4 regions of the Hymenobacter sp. B1770 genome follow, and region 4 is predicted to be linked to each of the others. Evidence: riboswitches for the same ligand, from Rfam matches in the RefSeq annotation. Region 4 holds a riboswitch; each other region holds the start of a gene.
The links. A riboswitch is a leader RNA that binds a small molecule or an ion and turns the genes downstream of it on or off. The one in region 4 is predicted to bind S-adenosylmethionine.
Positions count from the first base shown of each region.

Region 1: another riboswitch for S-adenosylmethionine. It lies ahead of ACP7AJ_RS08665 (phosphoadenylyl-sulfate reductase); the one in region 4 lies ahead of ACP7AJ_RS10120 (ATP-grasp domain-containing protein).
Region 2: another riboswitch for S-adenosylmethionine. It lies ahead of metH (methionine synthase); the one in region 4 lies ahead of ACP7AJ_RS10120 (ATP-grasp domain-containing protein).
Region 3: another riboswitch for S-adenosylmethionine. It lies ahead of ACP7AJ_RS00240 (O-acetylhomoserine aminocarboxypropyltransferase/cysteine synthase family protein); the one in region 4 lies ahead of ACP7AJ_RS10120 (ATP-grasp domain-containing protein).

Region 1 is NZ_JAFCUF010000003.1:422,154-426,317, reverse strand. Features, by position in the region: gene ACP7AJ_RS08670 (TolC family protein) at 1-814, shown strand, start outside; SAM riboswitch class I at 1,244-1,335, shown strand; gene ACP7AJ_RS08665 (phosphoadenylyl-sulfate reductase) at 1,623-2,381, shown strand; gene cysD (sulfate adenylyltransferase subunit CysD) at 2,446-3,357, shown strand; gene ACP7AJ_RS08655 (sulfate adenylyltransferase subunit 1) at 3,407-4,164, shown strand, end outside.
Region 2 is NZ_JAFCUF010000005.1:272,346-276,509, reverse strand. Features, by position in the region: gene ACP7AJ_RS12440 (molybdopterin molybdotransferase MoeA) at 1-1,093, shown strand, start outside; gene ACP7AJ_RS12435 (NADP-dependent oxidoreductase) at 1,185-2,123, opposite strand; SAM riboswitch class I at 2,342-2,449, shown strand; gene metH (methionine synthase) at 2,522-4,164, shown strand, end outside.
Region 3 is NZ_JAFCUF010000001.1:63,591-67,754, reverse strand. Features, by position in the region: gene ACP7AJ_RS00245 (homoserine O-acetyltransferase family protein) at 1-912, opposite strand, end outside; gene ACP7AJ_RS00240 (O-acetylhomoserine aminocarboxypropyltransferase/cysteine synthase family protein) at 1,008-2,387, opposite strand; SAM riboswitch class I at 2,769-2,884, opposite strand; gene ACP7AJ_RS00235 (LysM peptidoglycan-binding domain-containing protein) at 3,141-3,425, opposite strand; gene ACP7AJ_RS00230 (hypothetical protein) at 3,607-4,026, shown strand.
Region 4 is NZ_JAFCUF010000004.1:206,179-210,342, reverse strand. Features, by position in the region: gene ACP7AJ_RS10125 (TonB-dependent receptor plug domain-containing protein) at 1-1,449, shown strand, start outside; SAM riboswitch class I at 1,594-1,686, shown strand; gene ACP7AJ_RS10120 (ATP-grasp domain-containing protein) at 2,164-3,159, shown strand; gene ACP7AJ_RS10115 (LLM class flavin-dependent oxidoreductase) at 3,339-4,164, shown strand, end outside.

The DNA of each region.
Region 1 (4,164 bases), on a different contig from region 4:
AATTGTGAAGCTCCAGAAGCTGGGTGGTCGGGCCACCGAACTGGCCGTGCAGCAGTTCGCGGCCCAGCTGCTGCGCACCCGCAGCCTCGAAATCGAAGCTCGCCAGCGCATCGCCGCCACCGAAAACACTCTTAACCGCCTGTTGGGGCGCTACCCACAGCCCATCCGGCGCGGCCTGCCCTTGACCATGCAGCAGATACCGGTGCAAGTAGCGGCCGGCCTGCCCGCCGCCATGCTCCTGCGCCGCCCCGATGTGCAGCAGGCCGAACTGAACCTGATAGCCTCCCGCGCCGATGTAGCCGCCGCCCGCGCCGCCTTCCTGCCTTCGCTCACGCTGGGCCCGTACCTGGGGCTAAATGCGTACACACCCGCGCTGCTCTTCCAAACGCCCGGCTCGCTGGCTTACGGCCTGCTCGGCGGCCTTTCGGCCCCACTACTCAATCGCAGCCTGTTTCGGGCGGACTACCGCCGCTCGGCCGCGCAGCAGCAGGCCGCTTACTGGAACTACCAAAAGGCTGTGCAAACCGGCTTTGAGGAAGTGAGCACCAACCTGAGCGGCATTGAAAACTACCGCCGCGTGGCTGACCTGCGCCAGCAGGAAGTGGCCGCCCTCACGCGCGCCGTGGATGTATCAAACGACCTCTACCGGGCCAACTACGCCAACTACCTCGAAGTGGTGACGGCCCAGCGCAGCGTGCTCGATGCCGAGCTCATCCTCACCGACACGCGCCGCCAGCAGTTCCTGCTGCTTATCGACCTCTACCGTGCCTTAGGCGGCGGCTGGGACGCCAGCCCCGGAGCAGCAGGGGAGTAAGAGGTCGGCCTAATGGGACTGGTAGGCTCGGTGGGTACACCGGCCTTCTGCCATGAGCACCCACCGAGCTACTTTGCATGGGGCGCCGGTCCGCTTTTTTAACCCTCGCTTTGCCGATGAATCTTGGTGCCACCCGCGCTGCTGTGCCCCAATCGCCAAGTGCCGCTGAGCCCATGGGCAACGCAATCGGGTACATCAAAGACCTCTTCACAAAATGATAACATTGGAGGTATGGCGCCGTTAGCAGCACCTGACCAGCGCTGTACGAGTGCGCTTTCTAAGGCTATTGCGCCACTGCGGGCCGCTCCGGGTACTGGGGCTTTCTCACGTTGTGCCCATCGCAAGGGGGGGCGTGTCGGACGGATATTTTTGGTTAATTAAATTTTTCTTCTATATTTGGCACATCAATTCCTCTAGTTTGAAGGATTGTTTTTATACAGAGGCGTGGAGAGACAGGCTCGACGAAACGCCGGCAACCCCCTGCTAACGCAGAACGGTGCCAACTCCTGACCATATAAAAACAAGTTGCCGTGCGCCATTCCAACCACCTCCGCCTGCTGACCACTTCCGCTCCTGCCCAACAGTCAATGTGTTGTTGCATGTGCTGCCGGGCTATGCGCATGGCCGGGGCAACGGCTGGTTGTTGAAGCACCCTTTTTAACGGTTGTTACCTCTGAGGTAATCCCTTAATGTCGGCGGCTGCATAAGCCACTCTTCTAAGAGCATGGGCATGCCCTGCGAAAGCTGCTGCGAGCCTGCTTTTTAGCCACCTGGTGTCTGCGTGTGCGGCACCGCTCCCTTCATTTTTATGGAAAATCCCCTGGCAGGGCTGGTCGATGACCTGAGCCGCTACTTGGTGGGCCAATCGGTGCCGGAAGCCCTGGCGATGATTGCCGACCACTTCCCCGGCAAAGCCTCCTTCTCGACCTCATTTGGCCTCGAAGACCAAATTCTTACTCACTTCATTTTCACCCACGAGCTGCCCATTCGGGTGTTCACGCTCGACACGGGCCGCAATTTCCAGGAAACCTACTCCACTTGGAACAAAACCCTGCTGCGGTATGGCCGGCCCATTGAGGTGTTTGCGCCTCAGACCGCCGAGCTGGAAGCGCTGGTAAGCCAAAAGGGCCCCAATAGCTTCTACGAAAGCATCGAGAACCGCAAGGAGTGCTGCTACATCCGCAAGATGGAACCGCTGCAGCGCGCTCTGGCCGGCCAAAAGCTGTGGGTGACGGGCATTCGGGCCGAGCAATCGGCCAACCGCCAGCAGATGCACGCGGCCGAGTGGGATGCTGCCCACCAGCTCATCAAAGTGCACCCCTTGTTCGACTGGACCTGGGAGCAGGCCCAGGCTTTTGCCCAGGAGCACGGCATTCCGGTTAGCCCACTGCACCGGCAGGGGTTTGTGAGCATTGGCTGCGCGCCCTGCACCCGCGCCATTCAGCCGGGCGAGGATTTCCGGGCCGGACGCTGGTGGTGGGAAGACCAGGCCGCCAAGGAGTGCGGCCTGCACGCCACCGCCCCACACCAGGGCCTCGACCCGGTGGTGGAGCGAATGCCAGAGTAAGCTGTCCCACTAGTCTCATTTATCCGCGAATGGCTCCGCCGGGGCCCTCCTTCTTTACGCCCTTATGACTACCCTAAACCTTGATTACCTGGACCGCCTCGAAGCCGAAGCCATCCACATTCTGCGCGAAGTAGCTGGCCAGTTTGAGCGCCCCGCGCTGCTTTTTTCGGGCGGCAAAGACTCCATTGCCCTCACGCGCTTAGCCGAAAAGGCCTTCCGCCCCGGCAAGTTTCCTTTTCCGCTCGTGCACATCGACACGGGGCACAACTTTCAGGAAATCATTGATTTCCGCGACTCGCTCGCTGGCAAGCTTGGTGAGCAGCTCATCGTGCGCAAAGTGGAGGATACCATCCGGGAACGGGGCCTGCACGAGCCGGGCGGCAAATACCCCAGCCGCAACCCGCTCCAGACCTACACGCTGCTCGACGTGATTGAGGAGTTTGAGTTTGACGCCTGCATTGGCGGGGCCCGGCGCGACGAGGAGAAGGCCCGTGCCAAGGAGCGGATTTTCTCGGTGCGCGACGAGTTTGGGCAGTGGGACCCGCGCCGCCAGCGCCCCGAGCTGTGGAACATTTACAACGGCCGCATCCAGAAGGGCGAAAACGTGCGCGTGTTCCCCATTTCCAACTGGACCGAGTTGGACGTGTGGAATTACATCCAGCGCGAGAACATTGCCCTGCCCGACATCTACTTCGCCCACGAACGCCGCTGCGTGGTGCTGCCCAGCGGCCAGCTCCTGGGCCTGAGCGAACACCTTAACCTCGACGACACCGACGAAATTGTGAGCCGCCGCGTGCGCTTCCGCACCGTGGGTGATTCCACCTGCACGGCCGCCGTGGAAAGCGAGGCCGCTTCCATCGACGACATTATTCAGGACCTGCTGCTGGCCAAGGTGAGCGAGCGCGGCGCCACGCGGCTCGACGACAACCTCTCCGAAACTGGCATGGAAGACCGCAAGCGCAACGGCTATTTCTAGAAACCCTTTCGGCGGAACCTCACCCCCGGCCCGCACAACTTTATATAAAATGGACTTACTAAGATTTATCACCTGCGGCAGCGTCGACGACGGCAAGAGCACGCTCATCGGGCGCCTGCTCTACGACAGCGACTCCGTGTCGCTGGACGTGCTAGCCACGCTGGAAAAGCGCCGCCACGCCAGCGGCGAGGTCGACTTGGCTTTGCTAACCGACGGCCTAAAAGCCGAGCGCGAACAAGGCATCACCATTGATGTGGCGCACAAATACTTCACCACGCCGCGCCGCAAGTTCATTATCACCGATGCGCCCGGCCACGTGCAGTATACCCGCAACATGGTTACAGGCGCCTCCAACGCCGACTTGGCCATTGTGTTGGTCGATGCCCGGCAGGGCGTCATCGAACAGACTCGCCGCCACACGCTCATTGCCTCGCTGCTGGGCATTCAGCACTTTGTGCTGGCTGTGAACAAAATGGATTTGGTGGGCTACGACGAAGTTATTTTCAACAACATTGTGAGGGACTACCAAGCAGTGGCCGCCCAATTGAAACTGGCGCATGTGGCAGCTATTCCGCTGAGCGCCCTTAACGGCGACAACGTGGTGCGGCGCTCGCGGCACCTGCCCTGGTACGCCGGCCCCAGCCTGCTTGAATACCTCGAAAGCGTGCCCGTGCCGGCCGATGCCAACCCCAACGAGCCACGCTTTCAGGTGCAATACGTTATCCGGCCCCAGACCCCGGAGCTGCCCGATTACCGCGGCTACGCCGGCCGCGTGCAAAGCGGCACATACCGGCCCGGCGATGCCGT
Region 2 (4,164 bases), on a different contig from region 4:
GCCCTTTAGTCGGGTGGCCATGGATGGCATCGCTGTGGTGCACGCCGCCTGGGCGGGCGGCCAGACGGAATTCGCCATCGAGCACACCCAATACGCCGGCGCACCGCCCCAGCCTCTGCTCAATGCTCAGGCGGCTGTGGAAGTGATGACCGGCGCGGTGCTGCCGCCCGGCACCGACGTGGTGATTCGCTACGAGGATATTCAGCTGGAAAATAACCGCGCCACCATTCAAATTCCACCGCCCAATGCCCCCGGCGTCAACATTCACCGCCAAGCCGCCGACCGGCGCTTGGGCGATGTGTTACTCGCGCCCGGCACCCGCCTGGGCCCCGCCGAGCTGGCCGTGGCCGCCACCATCGGCGCGGCCGAAATAAGCGTAACCCGCGCCGCCCGAGTGGCCGTCGTAAGCACCGGCGATGAACTGGTGGGCATCAGCGAAACGCCCTTGCCGCACCAGATTCGACGTTCCAACGCCTATGCGCTCCAGGCCTTGTTTGCTCAAGCCGGCGCCGAGGTGGCCCTGTTTCACCTCACCGATGAGCTGGCCTCCTTGCGCCAGGTCCTGGCCAATATTCTGGGCGCCGGCTTTGATGCGGTGGTGCTGAGCGGCGCCGTGAGCAAGGGCCGCGCCGACCACCTGCCTGGCCTGCTGCGCGAGCTGGAAGTGGTCGAAATCTTCCACGAAGTAAACCAGCGCCCTGGCAAGCCCATGTGGTTTGGGGCGCGGGCGGCGGGGCCGGTGGTGTTTGGCCTGCCCGGCAACCCGGTTTCGACCTTTCTGACGGCCTGCCGGTACGTGCGGCCCTGGCTGTGCGCCTGCATGCAGCCCACCGCTGCCGCAAAAACCGGCGCGGCGATTGATGCCCCCGCGCCGGCGGTGCTCACCGTTGACATTGTTTTTAAGCCCCAGCTGGCTCATTTTGTGCCCGTGCGGCTTACAGTGGATGCGGAAGGGCGGCGCCTGGCCACTCCCTTACGAGTAGGTGGCTCTGGAGATTTGGCAGGGCTCGTGGGCGCTACCGCCTTTTTGGAGCTGCCACCGGAGCCAGTGGAGTTTCCGGCAGGCAGCGTTTGGCCGACTTGGTCGCTGTAGCGCCTGCAAATGGGCAGAATCACTGCCGATTTGCAGGCGCTATGTAAATGGAGCAGCGACACGTTTTTTGGCACCAATAAACAGCTGGCTGCTACGGCACAATAACGATTTTGCCCGTGGTGTGGTGCGTGTCAATCTGAGTGAATGCCTCAGCCGTCTGGTCCAGCGAGTATGTCTGGCTCACGTTCACTCTCAGCTTGTCGGCATCGGCTAGTTCGCGCAACGCATCCAGCTGCACGGCGTTGGGCTCGACAAAAACGTAGTGAAACCGGATGCCGGCGTCCAGTCCCTGGCCGTTGTGCAGAATGGAAACCAGGGCACCGCCCGGCTTCAGCGCCGATAAACTCTGCGTGAGCGTTTCGCCGCTGATGCAATCATAAATCAGGTCTACGCCAGCGGGCACCAACGCTTTCACAGCCTCGCCCACGGCACCTTGCTTGTAATCGACAGTGAAATCAGCACCCAGCTCTTTCATGTAGGCGAAATTCTTCTCGCTGGCTACCGCTACCACCGTTGCGCCCTGGTGCTTGGCCAGTTGAATGGCGAAGCTACCCACCCCACCTGAGGCGCCTAGGATGAGCACGGTTTGGCCGGCTTGCAGCTGGCCAGCATCAAACAACGACTGGTAGGCCGTGAGACCGGCCAGCGGAATACCAGCCGCCTGCTCCCAGCTCAGGCTGCTGGGGCGCCGCGCCAGGTAGCTTTCGGGCAGCACCAGGTATTCGGCAAAGGTGCCGTGCTGTACTGTGGGGCGGCGGGCGTAGGCATATACTTCATCGCCCACGGCAAAGCGGCGGGCGCTGTGGCCCCTCTCTTCTACCACGCCGGCTACGTCCCAACCCGGAACCAGGGGGAATTCATAGGGAAGTATTTGCTGCAGATACCCGGCCCGAATTGCCGAGTCGACAGGGTTGACACCGGCTGCTTTTACCCGTACCAGTACTTCTCCCTCTCTTACCTCGGGAACGTCGAGGTTATTTATCTGGATTTTATCCACTCCGCCAAACTCTGTATAGAAGGCAGCTTTCATTTGTTTTACCATGGTTGGTATTGCTTCAACCTTGTTTACAAAAAACCAAAAAAGAACGTCATGCTGCGCTACGTTCTATACGCGTTGCATGACTGCTGAATACTTTATTCAGGGACAAACCCTTGTATAGGCAAGCTTGTACTAAACTGCTATCGGGCCCTTAGGTTGCGAAGGTGCACCATGCGAATTCGCGGAAGCGGCTGTATCTTCGTCCTACGCTGCTATCCAGAAAGACCGAGGGACCGGGCCCGATGACGTCTTGGCAACCTACCTAGAGTAGGTGCCAACTCCCGTTTCACCTCCTTTTGGGTGAAAGAAGATGACAGCCGGAACCGAACAGCACTGTTCGGGTTTCTTTCTGGATACGCGCTACTTGCCCGTTACTCAATCCGAAAGAAATGCCCACTGCCATCCTTGCCGCTCCTTCTCCTCTTCCCGACCTGCTCCGCCAGCGCCTGCTGATTCTCGACGGCGCCATGGGCACCATGATACAGCGCCACCCGCTGACCGAGGAAGACTTTCGCGGTACCCGGTTCGCTGACCACCCCAAGCCGCTGCGGGGCAACAACGACCTGCTCAGCCTCACGCGGCCGGACATCATTAAGGGCATCCACGCCGAGTACTTCGCCGCCGGGGCCGACATGGTGGAAACCAATACCTTCTCGGGTACCACCATCGCGCAGGCAGACTACGGGCTGGAGCACGTGGTATATGAGTTGAACTACGAGTCGGCGCGCTTGGCGCGTGAAGCGGCTGACGAGTACTCTACCCCCGATAAGCCGCGCTTTGTGGCCGGCGCCGTGGGCCCCACCAACCGCACCGCATCGCTCTCGCCCGACGTGAACCGCCCCGGTTTCCGCGCCGTGACCTTCGACGAATTGGCCACCGCCTACCTGGAGCAAGTGCGTGGCCTTGTGGACGGCGGCGTGGACACGCTGCTCATCGAAACCATCTTCGACACGCTGAACGCCAAGGCGGCACTTTATGCCGTGCAGAAGTTTTTCGACGAAGGCGGCCGCCAGGTGCCGCTCATGATTTCCGGCACCATCACCGATGCCTCGGGCCGCACGCTGTCGGGCCAGACGGTGGAAGCCTTCTGGAACTCCATCAGCCACCTGCCACTGCTGAGCGTGGGCCTGAACTGCGCCCTCGGCGCCAACCAGCTCAAACAGTACGTGGAAGAGCTCAGCCGCATTTCCGACGTGCACATTTCGGCTTACCCTAATGCCGGTTTGCCCAATGCGTTTGGCGGCTACGATGAGTCGGCGCAGGAATTTGCGGCGTTGGTCGAAGATTATTTGAAGGACGGCATTGTGACGGTGGTAGGCGGCTGTTGTGGTACCACGCCCCAGCACATTGCCGAGCTCAGCAAGCTGGCCGAGCGGTACCAGCCGCGCCCACTGCCAACCGAAATTCCGCGGGCCACGCACCTGAGCGGCTTGGAGCCCTTTGCCATCAAGCCCGAAAGCTTGTTTGTAAACGTGGGCGAGCGCTGCAACGTGACCGGCTCCCGTGCCTTCGCCCGGCTCATCCGCACCGGTGCCTACGAGGAAGCACTGGCCGTGGCCCGCGTGCAAGTGGAGGAAGGCGCCCAGGTACTCGACATCAACATGGACGAAGGCATGCTCGACTCTGAGCAGGCCATGACCACTTTCCTGCACCTCATTGCCTCGGAGCCCGATATTTCGCGGGTGCCGCTGATGATAGACTCCTCAAAATGGAGCGTGCTGGAAGCGGGCCTGAAGTGCGTGCAGGGCAAAAGCATTGTCAATTCCATCTCGCTGAAAGAAGGGCCGGAGGTGTTTTTGCAGCGGGCCCGCACGGTGCGCCAGTACGGCGCGGCCATGGTGGTGATGGCCTTCGACGAGGACGGCCAGGCCGACACGCTCGAGCGCCGCAAGGAAATCTGCCAGCGCAGCTATGACCTGCTGATGAGCATCGACTTTCCGGCCACGGACATCATTTTTGACCCCAACATCCTCATCGTCGGTACCGGCATGGAGGAGCACCGCAACTACGCCATCGACTTTATTGAGTCGGT
Region 3 (4,164 bases), on a different contig from region 4:
GGGTATATGATTGGCCAGCTCCCGCTGCTCACTGAGCGGAAACAACACGTCGGAGGTAATGCCCAACACCAACGTACGGGCCCCAATGCGGCGCAGAGCGGCTGGTACCCCGCCGCGTCCGCGGCCTAGGTTGTGGGTGTCCATGCTGCGGCTCAGGGCCACGTAGCTGTAGGCGTCGAAGCGGGCCACCAGCTTGTTGCCCTGGTAGCGTTGGTAGGCACTGGCGCGGTGCTCGCGCAGCAGCTCGTCGTCGGGGTCGGTCTGGGTTTCGCCGTAGGCCGAATAGCTGCGGTAGCTGAGCAGGGCAATGGCCCGGGCGGCACGCAGGCCGTCGTCGCCCCCGCCGGGCTGGCCGGCGGCGTAAGTTGGGTCGGCTTCGATGGCCAGGCGCTGGGCTTCGTTGAAGGCAATGCCCCAGGCCGAGTGCCGGGCATTGGTGGCAATTACCACCAGATGGTCAAACAAATCGGGGCGTTGCACGGCCCATTCCAGGGCCTGCTGCCCGCCTAGCGAGCCTCCAATCAGCGTGTGAATATCAGTCAGATCCAGGTCCTGGCGCAGGGCCTCGTGGGCCGCCACCAGGTCCCGAATGGTCAGGCGCGGGAAGTGCTGGAAGCGCGGAAGGCCCGTGGCTGGGTCTGGGTCGAGCGGGCTGGTGCTGCCGTAACAGGAGCCCAGCACGTTGGCGCACACAATGAACCAGTCGGCCGGGTCGTAGTAGCAGCCCGTTCCTACCAGGCCCGGCCACCAGCTTAGCACGTCGGCATTGGCCGTAAGGGCGTGGCATACCCAGACCACGTTGTCGCGCTCGGCGTTTAGCTGGCCCCAGGTGCGGTAGGCCACGTGGGCGCCCGCCAGGGTTTCCCCGCTTTCGAGGCGCAGGTCGGGGAGGGGAAGAATATGGTCGTGCATGTGGATCTGACTTTTTTTCACCGCAGGAGCCGCAGAAGGGTTTCGCAGAAGAACGCCCTCTGCGAAACCCTTCTGCGGCTCCTGCGGTGAAAGACTTATACTTCCAGTGGCTGGGCGTGCTCCAGCTCCGGCTCTTCAACGTCGACACCCGCTGTAGGGAGCGCAGCCGTGTTGCCAATGGCATCGAATGCCTGCTGCAAATCGGCTTTAATGTCCTCAAAATGCTCGATGCCCAGCGACAGGCGCAGCGAAGTGGGCGTGACGCCAGCGGCGAGCTGCTCTTCCTCGCTTAGCTGCTGGTGCGTGGTGGCCGAGGGCTGAATAATCAGCGTCTTGGCGTCGCCCACGTTGGCCAGGTGGCTGATGAGCTTCAGATTATCAATGAATTGTGTAGCCGTTTCCTTGCTGCCCTTCACCCGGAAGCTGAGCACGCCGCCGAAGCCGCGCTTCAGGTATTTCTGGGCCGTAGCGTGGTAGGGGCTGCTGGCCAGGCCGGGATAGTTCACGCTTTCTACCTGTGGGTGCTGCTCCAGCCAGGTAGCAATCTTCAGCGCATTTTCCACGGTGCGGTCTACCCGCAGGCTTAGGGTTTCGAGGCCAATGAGCAGCTGCCAGGAGTTGAACGGGCTGATGGCAGGGCCAAAGTCGCGCAGCCCCTCTACCCGGGCCCGAATGATGAAGGCAATGTTGCCAAAAGGCCCGCCCTTGCCAAATACGTCGTTGAAAACCAAGCCGTGGTAACCCTCGCTGGGCTCGGTAAACTGCGGGAACTTGCCATTGCCGAAGTCGTAGGTGCCGCCGTCCACAATCACGCCGCCCACGCTGGTGCCGTGGCCGCCAATCCACTTCGTGGCCGACTCGACCACAATGTGCGCACCGTGTTCTAGGGGCCGAAACAGGTACCCGCCCGCCCCAAAGGTGTTGTCCACAATAAGCGGCAGGTCGTGCTTGTTGGCAATGGCCGCAATTGCCTCAAAATCGGGTACGCTGAAGCTGGGATTGCCGATGGTTTCCAGGTAAATGGCTTTGGTCTTGTCGTCAATCAGCGCCTCAAAGCTGGCGGGGTTGTCGCCGTCGGCAAAGCGCGCCTCAATGCCCAGGCGCTTGAAGGCCACCTTGAATTGATTGTAGGTGCCGCCGTATAGGTAGGCCGTGCTCACGAAGTTGTCGCCGGCTTGCAGAATGTTGTTGAGGGCAATAAACTGGGCCGCCTGGCCCGAGCCAGTGGCGAGGGCGGCCACGCCACCTTCGAGGGCCGCTACGCGTTGCTCAAACACGTCGGTGGTCGGGTTCATCAGGCGGGTGTAGATGTTGCCGAACTCCTTTAGGGCAAATAGGTTGGCGCCATGCTCGGCGCTCTTAAATACGTAAGAAGTGGTTTGGAACAGCGGCACTGCGCGGGCACCGGTGGTCGGGTCGGGCTGCTGGCCGGCGTGGAGTTGCAGCGTTTCGAAATGCAAAGGGGAAGCAGACATAATGCGGGTACGTTTGAAGGTGAAAAGTTAGAAAATGATAGGTAAAGAGCGCAAAACGGTCTGAAAAGGCGGTTTGTAAGCGCAGTGAAGCCCCAATGGCCCGTGCTGAAGATGCGGCCCCAACCGGCTGCCTTGGCCCAAAAAGCCAGCAGCGAGCACAAAGGGCCACCAAAAAAATCAGAAGGAGGGGAAGGGTTGTCTAAGCCGGTATCAGCTTAGCAACAACACGGGCACCAACAGCACATTCGCATTCGTGCCGGGCACGATGACACGCCGTAGCCGCTAGGGGCCACAACGACAAAGCCCGAAGCCAGAGCACGCAAAGCGGCCGGAGCATTCGGGACTAAATAAGCGGAGGTAAGGAGGTTTTCCATGGCACTCGATTCATATGCCCCTCCCCGGCCTGAGCCGGAGCGGGTAGGAATTGGCACCTTTCGCGCGGTCGAAGGTTGCCAGCGGGTCACGGAGCCTATTCTCTCGCCGCTTCTGTATAAAACTTAAAACTTCCCCGCCGCGAGCGGAGGAGTACCTTGTTGTTGGTGAGCCAAATGTACGCGAGAAATTTTTTTATGGGCAAGCACTTGCCAAGAAAAATAATTTTGAGTACCCCGCCAAGCGAAGCATTCAGCGTGCAAAAATTGAATGACACTACCTAGCCAACCGCTTCGAGCCAGCACTTTCAAACCTTTCAAGCACAAAAAAGCCACCCTGAAACAGAGTGGCTTTTCTCACCTTTTTTCTGCAAAAAAGTACCTAGAGACTAGGTAGGGTCAACACCTGGCCGACTTCAATCAGGTCAGGGTTGTTGCCGATGATGGCCTTGTTGGCCTCGTATATCTTTGGCCACTTCGCGGCATCGCCGTAGTGGTTTTTAGCAATTTTTGAAAGCGAGTCACCGCTTACCACGGTGTACGAGTTACCAGTAGCAGCCGGATTGCTGTTGTTGCCGAAAAAATCGGTTCCGCCAGCAGCCGGGTTTGCAGCGGGCTCTACGGGCTTTTGCTCGCCTTTGTCGCTGAGAAAATCAAAGAGTCCCATGGAAAGTTTCAATTTGATGAAAAATAAAATAAGGCGGCTTGCCTGAAGGCTAGCCGACACGGCACATATACGGGCAAGCTCAAGGGGGGTTTCGCTCTAAACCCTTTTGCGTGCCACCCGTAAGCCGACGAGCCCGCTATTGCGCGGCTTGTTCCTTCATTTCACCATTTTGCTTATTCTCATGAAATCTCACTCGCTTTTTTCGCTTCGTTATTTCGCTAGCCTGTTGATGCTCCTATCGTTGTTTACTGTTGCTTGTGGCAGCGATAAGGGCAAGGTAGAAGGAGTAAATATGTTGTACGGCACCGACAGCAAGGTATGGAAAACTGCTAAAGAGCTTGACAGTACCGGCGACAAAGTGAAGCAAACCTCAGCGCAAAAGCAAGAAGAACTGCGCATTTTTGCAAATGGCACTTACAACATGACCGGTGCCACTGGGGCTATCTCGGGAAAATACACCTTTGACCAGGCGGGCAAAACCATTACCATGACCCCCGATGGCTCAGCCACCAGCAATACTTTTACCGTGGAAACGCTCACCGACGACAAGCTCACGCTGAAGTCGGCCGACGGCGCCGCGCTGATGTTGGAAGCTGATTAAAAAGGTTTTTAGCGTAAGAAAAAGCCCCGTGCCGCAATGGCACGGGGCTTTTTTTGTGCCGAATGAAGATGTTCAAGTACGGCAGAATAAGAACAGAAATACTCTCCTCCTCTGCCATCGATACCAATGCTGCTGCCC
Region 4 (4,164 bases):
GCCGGCGAGTACGGTTTAAAATCCACCAACGCTGGCTTTTACGGCCAGGACAATGGCCTGCGCCTGGCGGGCGGCATCCTCAACAACTCAGCCAGCGGCCAACCGCTGAACCTGCCCGGCGGCCTGCGCAACGATTTTAAGCTGAATACTTATTCCCTTTCGGCCGCTTACGAGGTCAGCAGCAAGCTCAGCGCCGCCGCCCGCGCCAGCTTTGACCGGCGCGACTACAACGCCCAGAACTTCTACACGACCAACGCCGGCGACCGCGCCCGCGAAACCACCGCCCGCGACTGGTACCAGGGGCAGCTGCGCTACGACTGGAACTCCCGCGCCCGCACCGAACTGCAATTGGTGGGCACCACCAGCACCGATTACTACGTGTACACGCCCACCTCAGCCGCCAGCGACCACCTCATGCGCTACCTCAACGTGCAGGGCCAGCACCAGCTGCGCTTCTCGGAGAAAGTGCAGCTGACTTTGGGCGGCCAAGCCGACCGCCGCCGCGTGCGCAGCAACGACCGCGGCAACCACGCCGTGTGGCACCAGGGCGTTTTTGCCGTGGCCGGCCTAAGCCCCACTGCCACCCTGAACCTGACCGCCGCCCTGCGCCTCGACCATGACCAAGCGTACGGTACCGAGGTGCTGCCCCAACTTACCGCCAGCCAGCAGCTGGGCGAGAAGCTGACGGCCCGCGCCGCAGTGGGCCGGGCCATCAGGGCCGCCAACTTCACCGAGCAATACAACTCGGCCATCCGGCCCGGCACGGTACCCGGCGGCTTCAACGTGGGCAACCCCGCCCTAGATGCCGAGCGCACCTGGAGCTACGAGGGCGGCCTGGATTATGTAATCGGACCGGTGCTCACCCTGCGCGCCACGTACTTTAACCGCTACGGCCGCAACCTGATTGACTACGTGGCTACCCCCGGCAGCGTAGTGCAGGCCAGCACCGGATTCACCAATCTGAACCTAGCTGCCACCTACCGCTTCGCCCAAAACTTGTTTGCCGTAACAACGCAGGGCCTGGAATTGGAAGCCAGCACCCGGGCCCAGCTAAGCACTGGCCTACGTCTGGACGGCAGTGTAGGCTACACCTATACCCACCTCGACGTGGACGGGGACATCGTATCGCAGTACCTGAGCAACGTAGCCAAGCAGCTCGTAAGCGGCAATGTGAGCCTGGTGCACCGCCGCTTCATGGCCAGTGTGGGTGGCGTATACAAGCAGCGCGCCGCCCAGCAAACAATTCCCAGCCTCACCGTGAACGATGCAGTGCTCACGCCTAGCTACGGAGTTATCAATAGCCGCCTCGAGGTGGCCCTACTACCCGGGCGACTATGGGTGTTAGGTCAGGCTCAGAACCTGTTCAACGCAAAATACTCGGACCTGCTGGGCGCCCAGATGCCCGGCCGCTGGCTGATGGGCGGCGTGCGCGTAGCACTTAGCAAATAGAGCAGAAGCCCCAGAGCAGCTGGTGTTTGCTGGCATTGGCGTAGGCCAAAACCTGAGCTATAAACAAAGTGAAGCCCCCGGTTTGGAACAAATCGGGGGCTTCGCTGTATCTTTGCAGTATCAATTCTTTCTCCCAAAGGATTGTTTTTATACAGAGGCGCTGAGAGACAGGCTCGATGAAGCGTCGGCAACCATCCGCAACCGCGGGCAAGGTGCCAATTCCTGACCATATAAAAACAAGTTGCCGTGGACGCTGCCAACAACCTCCCCAATCCCATTGCCGATTTTACTGCCTCCCCCGCTGTCATGCGTTGGGCTGGCGTGGGCTGTTGTTGCTGTTGTTGTCTGGCTTAGCCTGTCCCGAATGGTTTTTCGCGGGTAGGTAGGCAGTAGCCGAGGCTTGGCGCCTCTGCATGCCAGCGTTTTTGCGGCTGCCTGTAGGCTTCCGCATCCCCACTTTCCGGGTTGCTGCTGGCTGTCGCTTTTCGGCGCGCAGCGGGCATTGTGCTTAAAGGCACTGCTTTGGCAACAACCATCTCATGTGAAAACGTAAGCCAAGCAGCCATTTCGCTAAAATCTGGGAAGGACCAACGCTGCCGACTGCCTGCTCATTAGGCCACCCCCAGTTTTCTGTATTCGTGGCCGCAGTGCAGAGCCCACTGGCCGGCCTTCTCACACCACCGTCTTATTTATTTACAACCCAAGTTTCTGATTATGTCGCTGACTCAAAAGCCCATTGGTATCTATTTCGAGCACCCCGAATGGTTTAAGCCCCTGTTTGCGGAGCTGGAACGCCGCGGGCTGCCCTATGAGAAGATTGACGCCGCCCACCACTTATTCAACCCCGCGGAAAAGGAAAGCCGCTACAGCTTAGTGGTGAACCGCATGAGCTCTTCGGCTTACCTGCGCGGCAACGGGCAGGGCATTTTTCACACCGCCGGCTTCGCCACTCACCTCGAGCGCATCGGCACGCGTATCATCAACGGCTCGGCGGCTACGGCCATCGAAACCAACAAGGCCCGCCAGCTTTCCCTGTTTGAGTCGCTGGGGCTGAAATACCCGAAGTCGTTTGTGATTAACCATGCTTCCCGGGCAGTGGACGCGGCCAAGGAGTTGCGCTTTCCTATTGTGGTGAAGGTGAACATCGGCGGCAGCGGTGCGGGCATCATTCGCTTCGATACGCCCGAGGGCCTACAGGCCGCTGTGGACGCCAACCAGATTGACCTCGGCATTGACCAGACCGCGCTGGTACAGGAATACGTGACGCCCCGCGGCGGCAACATTCACCGCGTCGAAATGCTGGACGGCAAGTTTCTCTACGCCATGAAGGTGTTCACCACCGGCGAGAGCTTCAACCTGTGCCCCGCCGAAATCTGCCAGATTCCCGAGGAGCAGTCGGCCGAATTTTGCCTGACCGAAGCGCCTAAAAAAGGCATTCAGGTGGAGGCCTTCACGCCTCCGGCCGAAGTGATTGCCGCCGTGGAAGGCATCGTGGCTGCCGCCAAAATCGACGTCGGTGGCATCGAATACCTCATCGATGACCGCACCGGCGACGTGCTGTTTTACGACATTAACGCCCTGTCAAACTTCGTGGCCGATGCCGTGAACGTGGTTGGTTTCGACCCCTACGCCCGCTTCGTCGATTACCTGGAAACGCAGCTTCCAAAAGGCGCTGAGGCAGCGGTACCAACGGAATTAGCCACTGCTTAGCTTATTATCAAACGAGGCCATTTGTCATCCTGAGCGGAGCGAAGGACCTTATCACCGAAGAACAACTCACAGTAATCAAACTGTTGCGAGCGTGATAAGGTCCTTCTCTCCGCTCAGGATGACAGACTAAATTAAGGCGTCTCGCTTAAACCGACCGTGGTACTTTAAAACATCAAACTATGAAATTCGGATATTGGATGCCCATTTTTGGGGGCTGGCTTCGCAACATTGAAGACGAGCAGATGCCCACCGACTGGAGCTACGTCAAGCAACTGGCGCAGCGCAGTGAAGCCCTCGGCTACGACCTCACGCTCATTGCCGAACTGTACCTGAACGATATCAAGGGCACTGAGGCGCCTTCGCTGGAAGCGTGGAGCACCGCTGCCGCCCTGGCCGCCGTCACGGAGCAGCTGGAAATAATGGTGGCCGTGCGGCCCACCTTCCACAACCCCGCGCTATTGGCCAAGCAGGCCGCCAACATCGACCTGATTGCCCCCGGCCGCTTGTCGCTGAACGTGGTATCGTCGTGGTGGCGCGACGAAGCCACCAAGTACGGCTTGCACTTTGAGCAGCACGACGACCGGTACGCCCGCACCCGCGAGTGGCTCGACGTGGTGACCAACGTGTGGAAGCAGGACCATTTCAGCTACGACGGCAAATACTACCAGGTAGCCGACAACATCCTGCAGCCCAAGCCCGCCAAGGCGCCGTTTCTGTATGCAGGCGGTGAGTCGGAAGCGGCCAAAGACCTCATCTCGACCCAGTGTGACGGCTACGTGATGCACGGCGACTCGCCAGAGCAAATCGGGGCGCGCATTGCCGACATGCGCCGCCGCCGCGAGCAAAAAGGCTTGCCCCCCATGAAGTTTGGCGTAGCCGGCTACACGATAGTGCGCAACAGCGAGCAGGACGTGAAAAAAGAGCTTGACCGCATCACCAATGTGAAAGCCTCGGCTGCCGGCTACGACAACTACCAGCAGTGGTTGGCCGGCACCCAGCTCGAAC